DNA from 3 places in the Burkholderia mayonis genome. Region 3 is predicted to be linked to each of the others. Evidence: riboswitches for the same ligand, from Rfam matches in the RefSeq annotation. Region 3 holds a riboswitch; each other region holds the start of a gene.
The links. A riboswitch is a leader RNA that binds a small molecule or an ion and turns the genes downstream of it on or off. The one in region 3 is predicted to bind thiamine pyrophosphate.

Region 1: linked by a shared signal. The riboswitch ahead of WS70_RS25105 (DMT family transporter) and the one ahead of thiC (phosphomethylpyrimidine synthase ThiC) in region 3 are both predicted to bind thiamine pyrophosphate.
Region 2: linked by a shared signal. The riboswitch ahead of WS70_RS02065 (FAD-dependent oxidoreductase) and the one ahead of thiC (phosphomethylpyrimidine synthase ThiC) in region 3 are both predicted to bind thiamine pyrophosphate.

The regions. Positions count from the first base shown of each region.
Region 1 is NZ_CP013387.1:1,462,833-1,466,105, reverse strand. It holds gene ftsH (ATP-dependent zinc metalloprotease FtsH) at 1-105, shown strand, start outside; gene WS70_RS25115 (rhomboid family intramembrane serine protease) at 394-999, opposite strand; TPP riboswitch at 1,293-1,399, shown strand; gene WS70_RS25105 (DMT family transporter) at 1,480-2,316, shown strand; gene WS70_RS25095 (NAD(P)-binding domain-containing protein) at 2,988-3,273, shown strand, end outside.
Region 2 is NZ_CP013386.1:404,897-408,169, reverse strand. It holds gene thiS (sulfur carrier protein ThiS) at 35-232, opposite strand; gene WS70_RS02065 (FAD-dependent oxidoreductase) at 273-1,406, opposite strand; TPP riboswitch at 1,632-1,762, opposite strand; gene WS70_RS02060 (ABC transporter ATP-binding protein/permease) at 2,035-3,273, shown strand, end outside.
Region 3 is NZ_CP013386.1:2,548,113-2,551,385, reverse strand. It holds gene thiC (phosphomethylpyrimidine synthase ThiC) at 1-1,524, opposite strand, end outside; TPP riboswitch at 1,596-1,713, opposite strand; gene WS70_RS12285 (pentapeptide MXKDX repeat protein) at 2,036-2,326, shown strand; gene WS70_RS12280 (DUF1223 domain-containing protein) at 2,493-3,273, shown strand, end outside.

The DNA.
Region 1 (3,273 bases), on a different replicon from region 3:
TCGGGCGAGCAAGGCGGGAGCGCGGCGAAGCGGGGCGAAGACGATCCCGATCCGCCGACGCTGCCGACAGGCGCCGACAAGGCCGATCATTCGGTGCCGCAGTGACGCAGCCGTATCGGCGGCGGGGCGCTCATCGCTTGCGTCGGGCGGCGCGAAACGGTTCGCGAGGCAACGGTTCGCGAAGCGAGGCGAGCGCCCGATCGGATCGGCGGATATCTGCGGCGGCGATGTCACACGGAAAGGGCGCGGCGCGAGCGTCGACGGCATGACGAAGCGCTCGTCGCCGCAATCGTCCCGGGGTGCGCCGCGCCGGTGCGGCCAACGCCGCGCACGCGCCGCCGGCCGCGCGATCGATCGCGGGCGGCGCGCCGGCAAGCCGCCCGTCGCCACCCCTTACTCGATCGGCCATTCCCTTCGCGGCCGCGCCCAGAACAGCATCAGCACGAGCGCGCCGAACATCCCGCCCAGATGCGCGAAATGCGCGATGCCGCTGGCCGCGCCGGCGACGCCGAGCAGCAACTCGACGCCCGCGTAGACGAGTGCGAACACCCACGCGGGCATCGGAATCGGCGGAAACAGCAGCACGACGCGGCGCGACGGATACAGCAGCGCATATGCGGCGAGCACGCCGAACACGCCGGCCGACGCGCCGATCGTCGGCGCGGCGCCCGTCGCCGTATAACGGGCGACGACGAGCTGCGTGAGCGCGCCGCAGACGACGCTCGCGAGATAGAGCGTGCCGAACCGCGCGCGGCCGAGCGAGCGCTCGACGTCGCGGCCGAACATGACGAGCCCGAGCATGTTGAAGATCAGGTGCGACAGCCCCGCATGCAGCGCGCTGTACGTGACGATTTGCCAGACATGGAACGCCGGCGCGCCGGCCGCGGCGCCCGTGCTGAGCCGCGGCGGCCACAGCGCGAACAGCGTGAGCACGCGGTCGGGATCGGCGAGCTCGATGAAGAAGCCGATCAGGTTCAGGACGACGATGGCGAGCGTCATGGCGGCCGCGGGCGGGAAAAGTGGGGCGTCGACGGTCATTATGCCGGCATCGCCCGGCCCCCGCCGACGCGCGACAGCGCGCGGCGCGATCGATGCGATCGCATTTCCCGTCGACCGTGGATCGTGAGCGGCTTGCGCCGCGCATCGCGGCATCGGATCGTTCCGGCATCGCGACAGCGGGCGTTGCAAACCGCTTCGGCCAGCCGTTCCGTCGCGCCGGCCGAGGGTGCCGCATAGGGCGACCGGACCGCCCGCATCGGCTTGCCCGCCGCCGGGTTCTTATCGATAATAGCCGGGCCATCAGGGGGAGCCGGGCGATCGGCTGAGAGGTTCCGCGCAAGGAACGACCCCTAAACCTGATCCGGGTAATGCCGGCGTAGGAATGAGGTCCGCCATGGCTTGTCCGAAGCTCGCCGGTCGCCGCGCCGCGGCCGCGCTCTCCGTGTTTCCCGTGTTTCCCGTTCCGCTCGGCGCGCGCCGATGACGCCGTCCGTCATCGCGCTCGTCCTGTTCGCGGCGATCCTGCACGCGACGTGGAACGCGCTGCTGAGAAGCGGCGCGGACCGTCTGTGGAGCATCACCATGATGAGCTTCGCGACGACCGCCGCCGCCGCCGTCTGCGCGGCGCTGCTGCCGCTGCCCGCGCGTGCGAGCTGGCCGTATCTGACGGCGTCCGCCGCGCTGCAGGTCGGCTACAGCGTGTTTCTCGCGTACGCGTATCAGGGCGCGGCGCTCAGCCAGGTCTATCCGGTCGTCCGCGGCACGGTGCCGTTGCTCGTCACGCTGGGCGGCTACGCATGGGCGGGCCAGCGCCTGGGCGGCGCGTCGCTCGCGGGCGTCGCGCTCGTATCGGGCGGCATCGCGAGCCTCACGCTCGGCCGGTCGCGGATTCATCTGCGCTCGTTCGCCGCCGCGCTCGTCACCGCGCTCTTCATCGGCGGCTACGTGACGGTCGACGGCGTCGGCTCGCGCATCGCGGGCGATCCGCTCGCGTACGCCGCGTGGATCTTCATCGTCTACGGCATCGCGATGCCGGCTGTGTTCTTCCTGTTCGGCCGCCGTTTGAGCGACGGCTTCACGCGCGGCGAAATGCTGAAATCCGCGGCGGGCGGGCTGATCTCGCTCGTCAGCTACGCGGCGGTCGTCGACGCGCTGTCGCGCGGTCCGGTCGGTCCGATCGCCGCGCTGCGGGAGACGAGCATCGTGTTTTCGGCGTTGATCGGCTGGGCGTGGCTCGGCGAGAAGCCGAGCGGGCGGCGCTTCGCCGCCTGCGCGGCGGTGGCGGTCGGCGCCGCCTGCCTCACGTATCCCGCTTGAGACGCAAGTGTTCGCGCGACGTGCGACGGCGGCCCATGATGCGCGGTCGGACGACGCGTGCGTGAATGGCGGAAGCCGAGGGCGCGACAACATAAATGCGGGTTTCCATCGAAGCGCGCTTTCAGTTACTTTCAGCTATATTGGTATGACAAAATATTCCGGCTGATCCTGACGATTTACTTTCAGCCGCGAACCGGTCCGAGTGCCGTCGACGGCTGCTTGACCGTCGTCGACCGTACCGCGGATTCGCGCCTTTCCGATGTCTTTTCCACGGGATGATTGCGCACCACCGTTCGAGAGCAATCGCAGGCACCCGGGAGCATATCGGCGACCGGGGGTGGCTGGCATCGATCGAGGCATGGCCACGAGATGCGCAAGCCGAACTGCGAGAGCGTGCAGCTACAGGCAGCCGCCGACCTTGCGAATCGAATTTCGACGCGCGTTTGAGGCCCCGAAAACTGACGAGAAGATCGGTTGGCGATTCATAAACGCGGTATCGCTCGGGCTCGATCCGATCGATGACGAGAACGTCTTGGGGATTCAGCGCATTCGAAGGATGTAGGAGCCGCCCGACGCTCCGCATCCGCGCGACGCATTTGGCAAAACCGAATGAAAAAGGTCGATCGAGGCCTCTCTCGATTCTCAAAGGCATGAATGAGGAGACAGCAACGATGGAACATTTTTTTAACGTCATCATTGGCGGCGGCCCAGCGGGAATCAACATGGCTCTCGAATTCGAGAGAAGGGGGATTGAATATCTTTTGCTCGAGGCGAACGAGACTGTCGGTGGGCAGTGGGATCGATTTCCGGTATGCGGACAGCTTATTTCGCTAAACAAAAGATACGTTCCCGGCGATAGCCATACTTATCGGATGCGATACGACTGGCACACATTGAGCACCATCGATGCCGATGATGTGACGAACGATCCCAAGCTGCGATTCACGGAGTGGACGT
Region 2 (3,273 bases), 1.7 Mb from region 3:
GCGGGTGCAGGGACGAAGCTGGCGCGCCAACGCGTCAGCCGCCTGCGACCGGATGCACGATGTCGAGCTTGTCGCCCGCGGCGAGTGCGCGTGCCGCGTGCTGCGTGCGCGCGACGAACGCGCCGTTGATCGCGACCGCGAACGGCGGCTGCACGCCGTATGCGGCGAGCGCGTCGGCGACCGTCGCGCCGTCGGGCAGCGAGAGCGTCTGTTGATTGATCTGGATGTCCATGATGCTGTCGATATCGATTGATCGGATCGGCGGGCCGCGCTCACGCGGGCGCGTGCGCCGCGCCTTGCTGCAGCAGCGCCGGCCAGCGCGCGTCGTGGCGCCACGCGGCGAACGTGTCGGCATCCTTCACCGTACGCTCGACAAGCGCCCGTGCGAAGCGGACCGCGGTGTCGGCGACTTCCGGCGCGATCATGAAGCCGTGCCGGTACAGGCCGTTGACCGCGAGCGTCGCACCACCATCCCAGACGAGCGCCGGGCGATGGTTGGGCAGCGTCGGCCGGCATTGCGAATTCAGCTCGAGAATGCGCGCCTCGCCGAACGCCGGATGCACCGAGAACGCGGCGCTCAGCAGCTCGAGCGCCGAGCGCACGCTGACGGGCGACATGTCCTCGCCCTCGATCTCGGTCGCGCCGATCACGTAGAGATCGTTCTCTTTCGGCGCGACGTAGAGCGGATAGCGCGGATGCAGAAGCCGCACGGGGCGCGTGAGGCCGATGCCCGGCGCGTGCACGCGCACGACCTCGCCGCGGATCCCGCGCAGCGTCGGCATCTGCGCCTTCGCGCCGAGCCCGCGGCAATCGATCGTGATGCGCGCGACGGGCGCCGCCTGCGGCTCGATTGCGGTGTTCCAGTGCGCGTCGACGCCGCGCTCGGCGAGGCCCGCAGCGAGCGCGCGCAGCACCTGGCGGTTGTCGAGCTGGCCTTCGCGCGGCAGCAGGAGGCCGTGCGCGAAGCGCCCGGCGAGCGCCGGCTCGGCCGCGTCGACCTGTGCGCCCGCGAGCGCGACGAGGCCACCGTCGAGCAGCTCGGCGCTCGCGTTCGCGCGCACGCGGCGCTCAAAGAGCGGCGCTTCCGCGCGGTCCGCGTGATGCCAGACGACGAGCGTGCCGTTGCGCTGGAAGAACACGGGCTCGGGCAGCTCGGCAAGCCAGCGCGGCCAGAGGTCGAGCGATGCGACGCCGAGATCGGAGATGAAGCGCTCGGCGCTCGCCGCTTCGGCGAGCGGCGCGAGCATCGCCGCCGCGACCCATGCGGCGGAACCCGAGCCCGCCGCATCGCCGCGCTCGTAGAGCGCGACGCGGTGCCCCGCGCCCGCGAGGCGCCACGCGATCAGACGGCCGACGAGGCCGCCGCCCAGCACCGCGAAATCGGGTTCAGACGCGTGCAGGTTCATCGCATCCGCCCGTCGTGTTCGTCACCGAGAGACGGCCCGAAAGGCGGGCCGGGGAAGCCGCCGCGGCCGACGGCTCGCAGCGAAGCAAAAGAACTGAAGATTGCACGGTCATCGATACCTTCCGTCACGCGCGAAGATGCGCACCCAAAAGGACGAAACCGGCGACTGAGGCCGGCCAGAACCATGCGACGCGCAGCTCGACAAAGCGACGGCGGCGGGCGCGGCCCGGCGGGATCGGAAACTTCCCGCGCCGGTATTACCCGGATCGGGTGCGAAGGGTCTCTCTCAGCCTCGCCGCGCATCCGGCCGTGCCGACCGGCAGGGCCGAGGCGCGCGAAGCACCCCTGTTTCGTCGACGGCCATTAGACCATAAAAGCGGAAACGGCAGCAAACCTCGGAATGCGGCAAATTCGCCTGCCGCACCGCGGCGCTGGCACAATGCCCGCAGGGCACGGCGCGCGAGCGACATCGCGGCGGCGGCGTGCCGATGTCGCTCCCGGCGTTAAGCGTCGTTTAAGACATGCTCGCCAGAATCCGCGGCACGCTCGCCGCGCGGCGGCGCCGAACGGGCGCGCCGGGCGCGGCGCGGCCGTCCGCCCGGCGTCGCCGGCCTCACATCAGGAAGCTCATGACTCAATCGATGCAAGCCCTCGCCCCCATTCCGGACGATCCGTCGCGACATCCGTCTCCGATATCCACGTGGAGCCTCATCAAGCCCTATTGGGTCTCCGAAGAGTGGAAGGTCGCGTGGGGACTGCTCGTCACGATCGTCGCGATCAATCTGACGCTCGTGTGGATCAACGTGCGGATCAACTCGTGGAGCGCGTCGTTCTACAACGCGCTGCAATCGAAGGACGTGCGCGACTTCCCGAGCCTGCTGATCACGTTCGCGGTGCTCGCGTTCGCGTTCATCATCCTCGCGGTGTACGGTCTCTACTTGCGGCAGATGCTCGGCTTCCGCTGGCGCCAGTGGCTGACGACGCGCTTCCTGCACGAATGGCTCGGCGACCGCAACTTCTACCGGATCGAGCGCGACCGGCTCGCCGACAACCCCGACCAGCGGATCGCAGACGACCTGCAGTCGCTCGCGTCGACGACGCTGTCGCTGTCGCTCGACCTGCTGTCGACGGTCGTCACGCTGATCTCGTTCGCGACGATCCTCTGGTCGATCGCCGGCGCGGCGACAATCACGCTCAGCGGCCACGCGATCACGATCCCCGGCTACATGGTGTGGGTCGCGATGATCTACGCGATCGCCGGTTCGTACGTGATGCACCGCTTCGGCCATCCGCTCGTGTCGATCAACTACCAGCAGCAGCGCGTCGAGGCGGACTTCCGCTTCAGCCTGATCCGCATCCGTGAGAACGCTGAGCAGATCGCGTTCTACAGCGGCGAGCCCGTCGAGACCGCACACGAGCAGAACCTGTTCCAGCGGATCCGCGAGAACTGGTGGCGCGTGATGCGCTACACGAAGCGCCTCACGTTCGTGCTGAACTTCTACGCGCAGCTCGCGAGCCTCTTTCCGATCGCGGTCGCCGCGCCCCGCTACTTCGCAGGCGCGTTCACGTTCGGCGTGCTGATGCAGATCAGCCGTGCGTTCAGCACCGTCAGCGACTCGTTCTCGTGGTTCATCAACAGTTACGGCACGCTCGCCGAGTGGCGCGCGACCGTCAACCGTCTGCGCGAATTCAAGCGTGTGATGGGCGCGTCGCACCTGAAGGAAGCGATGTCGCCCGCGACCGAGCACGGCGGCATCAACCTGCATTACGTCGACACGGCCGAAATCACGACGTCGGGCCTAAAGCTCGCGCTGCCGAATGGCGCGGCGCTCGCGTCGATTGGCGACGTCGCGATCCAGCCCGGCTCG
Region 3 (3,273 bases):
CTTCGGCGTCACGTAGCACAGCATCGCGGTGCCGAACCAGCCGATCATCGCCGCGCCGATGCCCGACGTGATGTGGTCGTAGCCCGGCGCGATGTCGGTCGTGAGCGGCCCGAGCGTGTAGAACGGCGCTTCCTTGCACCAGTCGAGCTGCAGGTCCATGTTCTCCTTGATCAACTGCATCGGCACGTGGCCCGGACCTTCGATCATCACCTGCACGTCGTGCTTCCACGCGATCTGCGTGAGCTCGCCGAGCGTCTTCAGCTCGCCCAACTGCGCTTCGTCGTTCGCGTCGTAGATCGAGCCGGGGCGCAGGCCGTCGCCGAGCGAGAAGCTCACGTCGTACGCCTTCATGATCTCGCAGATGTCCTCGAAGTGTTCGTACAGGAAGCTTTCCTTGTGATGCGCGAGACACCACTTCGCCATGATCGAGCCGCCGCGCGACACGATGCCCGTCATCCGGTTCGCGGTGAGCGGCACGTATTGCAGACGCACGCCCGCGTGGATCGTGAAGTAGTCGACGCCTTGCTCGGCCTGTTCGATCAGCGTGTCGCGGAAGATTTCCCAGGTCAGGTCCTCGGCGCGGCCGTTGACCTTTTCGAGCGCCTGGTAGATCGGCACCGTGCCGATCGGCACCGGGCTGTTGCGGATGATCCACTCGCGCGTTTCATGGATGTGCTTGCCCGTCGACAGGTCCATCACCGTGTCGCCGCCCCAGCGGATCGCCCACGTCATCTTGTCGACTTCCTCGCCGATCGACGACGTGACGGCCGAGTTGCCGATGTTCGCGTTGATCTTCACGAGAAAGTTGCGGCCGATGATCATCGGCTCGGTTTCCGGGTGGTTGATGTTCGCCGGGATGATCGCGCGGCCGCGCGCGACTTCTTCGCGAACGAACTCGGGCGTGATCTCCGCGAGTGCGTTCGCCCCGAACGCGGCGGCGCCGAACGCCTGGCCGACGTGCTGGCGGCCCATCATCGCGGCGAGCTTCGCGCCGTTCGGGCCGCTCGCCTTCAGGCTTTCCAGATATTCGGCGCGGCGCTGGTTCTCGCGGATCGCGATGTATTCCATCTCGGGCGTGATGAGCCCCGCGCGTGCGTAGTGCATCTGCGTGACGTTCTTGCCCGCTCGCGCGCGGCGCGGGTGGCGGTGCAGGTCGGGGAAGCGCAGCTCGGCCGTCGCCGGGTCCGCCGCGCGCTCGCGGCCGTACTCGCTCGTGAGGCCCGTCAGCGTTTCGGTGTCGCCGCGCGCGTCGATCCAGCGCTGGCGCAGCGCGGGCAGGCCCGAGCGGATGTCGATCTTGACGTCCGGGTCCGTGTACGGGCCCGACGTGTCGTAGACGTAGATCGGCGGATTCATTTCGCCGCCGAAGCTCGTCGGCGTGTCGGATTGCGTGATTTCGCGCATCGGCACGCGAATGTCAGGTTGCGAGCCCGTCACGTAGACCTTGCGCGAGTTCGGCAGCGGGGCGACGGCGGCGGCGTCGACGCGGGCGTCGGCCGACAGGAACTTGGGATTGGCGTTCATGCGATCTCCTGTGGTGGGGCGCTAAGCAGGAGACGAGATTCGCGACGCGACGGGATTCAGACGTGGAACAGCGGCGAAATCCTGACGCTTCCCTGCGCTGGCATTATCCAGATCAGGTTCAAAGGGTATTTCTCACCCGCGCCGCACGATCGCTTGATCGAGCGCATTGCAGGACCCCCGCGTTAGCAAGCGCAAAAGATACACCGGGTCGGCTGCGGTTTCAACAGGGGACAGATCGATGGCGTGCGAACGCGCGTTTGGCAGCGCATGCTGCGCCGCGGCTGGGGCGGCTCGGGCGGCGCCGCCGCGTACGCGTTCGAGGCGCGCGGGCGGCGCGTCGTCTTGCGCGTCGAACCGGCGCGGCAGGGCGCGGCGGCGCGTTTGTGCGCCGCGCGATCGACCGCGCGCCGGCTCAATCGTCGGTCCCGGAGAAATTTTTGCGCGCCGCTGTCATATCCGCCGCCGCGTCCCGACTATTCGGCTCCTCAACCAATAACGATGGAGCTATCCCATGAAAAGGAATCTGATTGTTGTCGCGTGTGTCGCCGGTTTCGCGTTCGCCGTGCCGTTCGCGCATGCGCAGAACGATGCGATGTCGAAGGACGCGATGTCGAAGGACGGCATGGCGATGTCGAAGGACGCGATGTCGAAGGACGCGATGTCGAAGGATGCGATGTCGAAGGACCAGATGGGCAAGAAGCAAGATCACATGGCGAAGGGCGGCATGAAGAAGGACCCTATGTCGAAGGACGCGATGAAAAAGCCGATGTCGTCCGACAAGACGGGCCCGATGTCGAACTGAGCGGCGCCGTTCCCGGCGGATTTCACGGCATGATCCGGCTCGGCCGTCCATTTGCTGTTCGGGCGGTCTTTTTTCTCGCGATGCCGGGCGTCGAGAAAAGCCGGATCACGACACGCATGCCGGTGTGCGCAGCGTCCGCGTCCGGCACTGACCGACGAGTTTCGATATGTCGATTTCATTTTCCGCTTCGATGCGCGCCGTCGCGGCGACGCTCGCGCTCGGCGCGGCGTGCGTCGCGCAGGCGGCCGCGCTCGGCGCGTGCGCCGCGCGCAGTCCCGACGGTCGGCAGGCGCTCGTCGAGCTCTACACGAGCGAAGGCTGCAGCAGTTGTCCGCCCGCCGACGACTGGCTCGCCCGGCTCGCCGCGCATCGCGCCGCGCCGCGCGTCGTGCCGCTCGCGCTGCACGTCGATTATTGGGACGGCCTCGGCTGGACCGATCGCTTTGCGCAGCATCGCTTCACCGAACGGCAGCGCGCGCTCGCGTCGCGCGGCGGCGGCAGCTTCGTCTATACGCCGGAGGTCGCCGTCGCCGGGCGCGAGCTGCGCGGCTGGCGCGATGCGGACGCGTTCGAGCGGCGTGTCATCGCGACGGCCGCCGAGCCCGCGCGCGTCGGCATCGCGCTGTCCGCCGCGCGGCGCGCGGACGCGCTCGACGTCGATCTGTCCGTGACGCTGCGCGCCGGTGCGCCGCGTGCGGTCGATGCGTATCTGGCGCTGTACGAGAACGGCATCGAGTCGCAGGTGCGTGCGGGCGAGAACCGCGGCGCGACGCTGCATCACGAGCGCGTCGTGCGCCAGTGGATCGGGCCGCTCGCGTCCGAGGGACGCACGGCCGCGTCGCTCGACGTGCAGCGCCGGCTGCCGTTGCCGGCGGGCCTGCGCGCACAGGACGCGGCGCGCTACGGCATCGCGGCGTTCGTCGAGGACCCGGCGACGGGCGACGTGC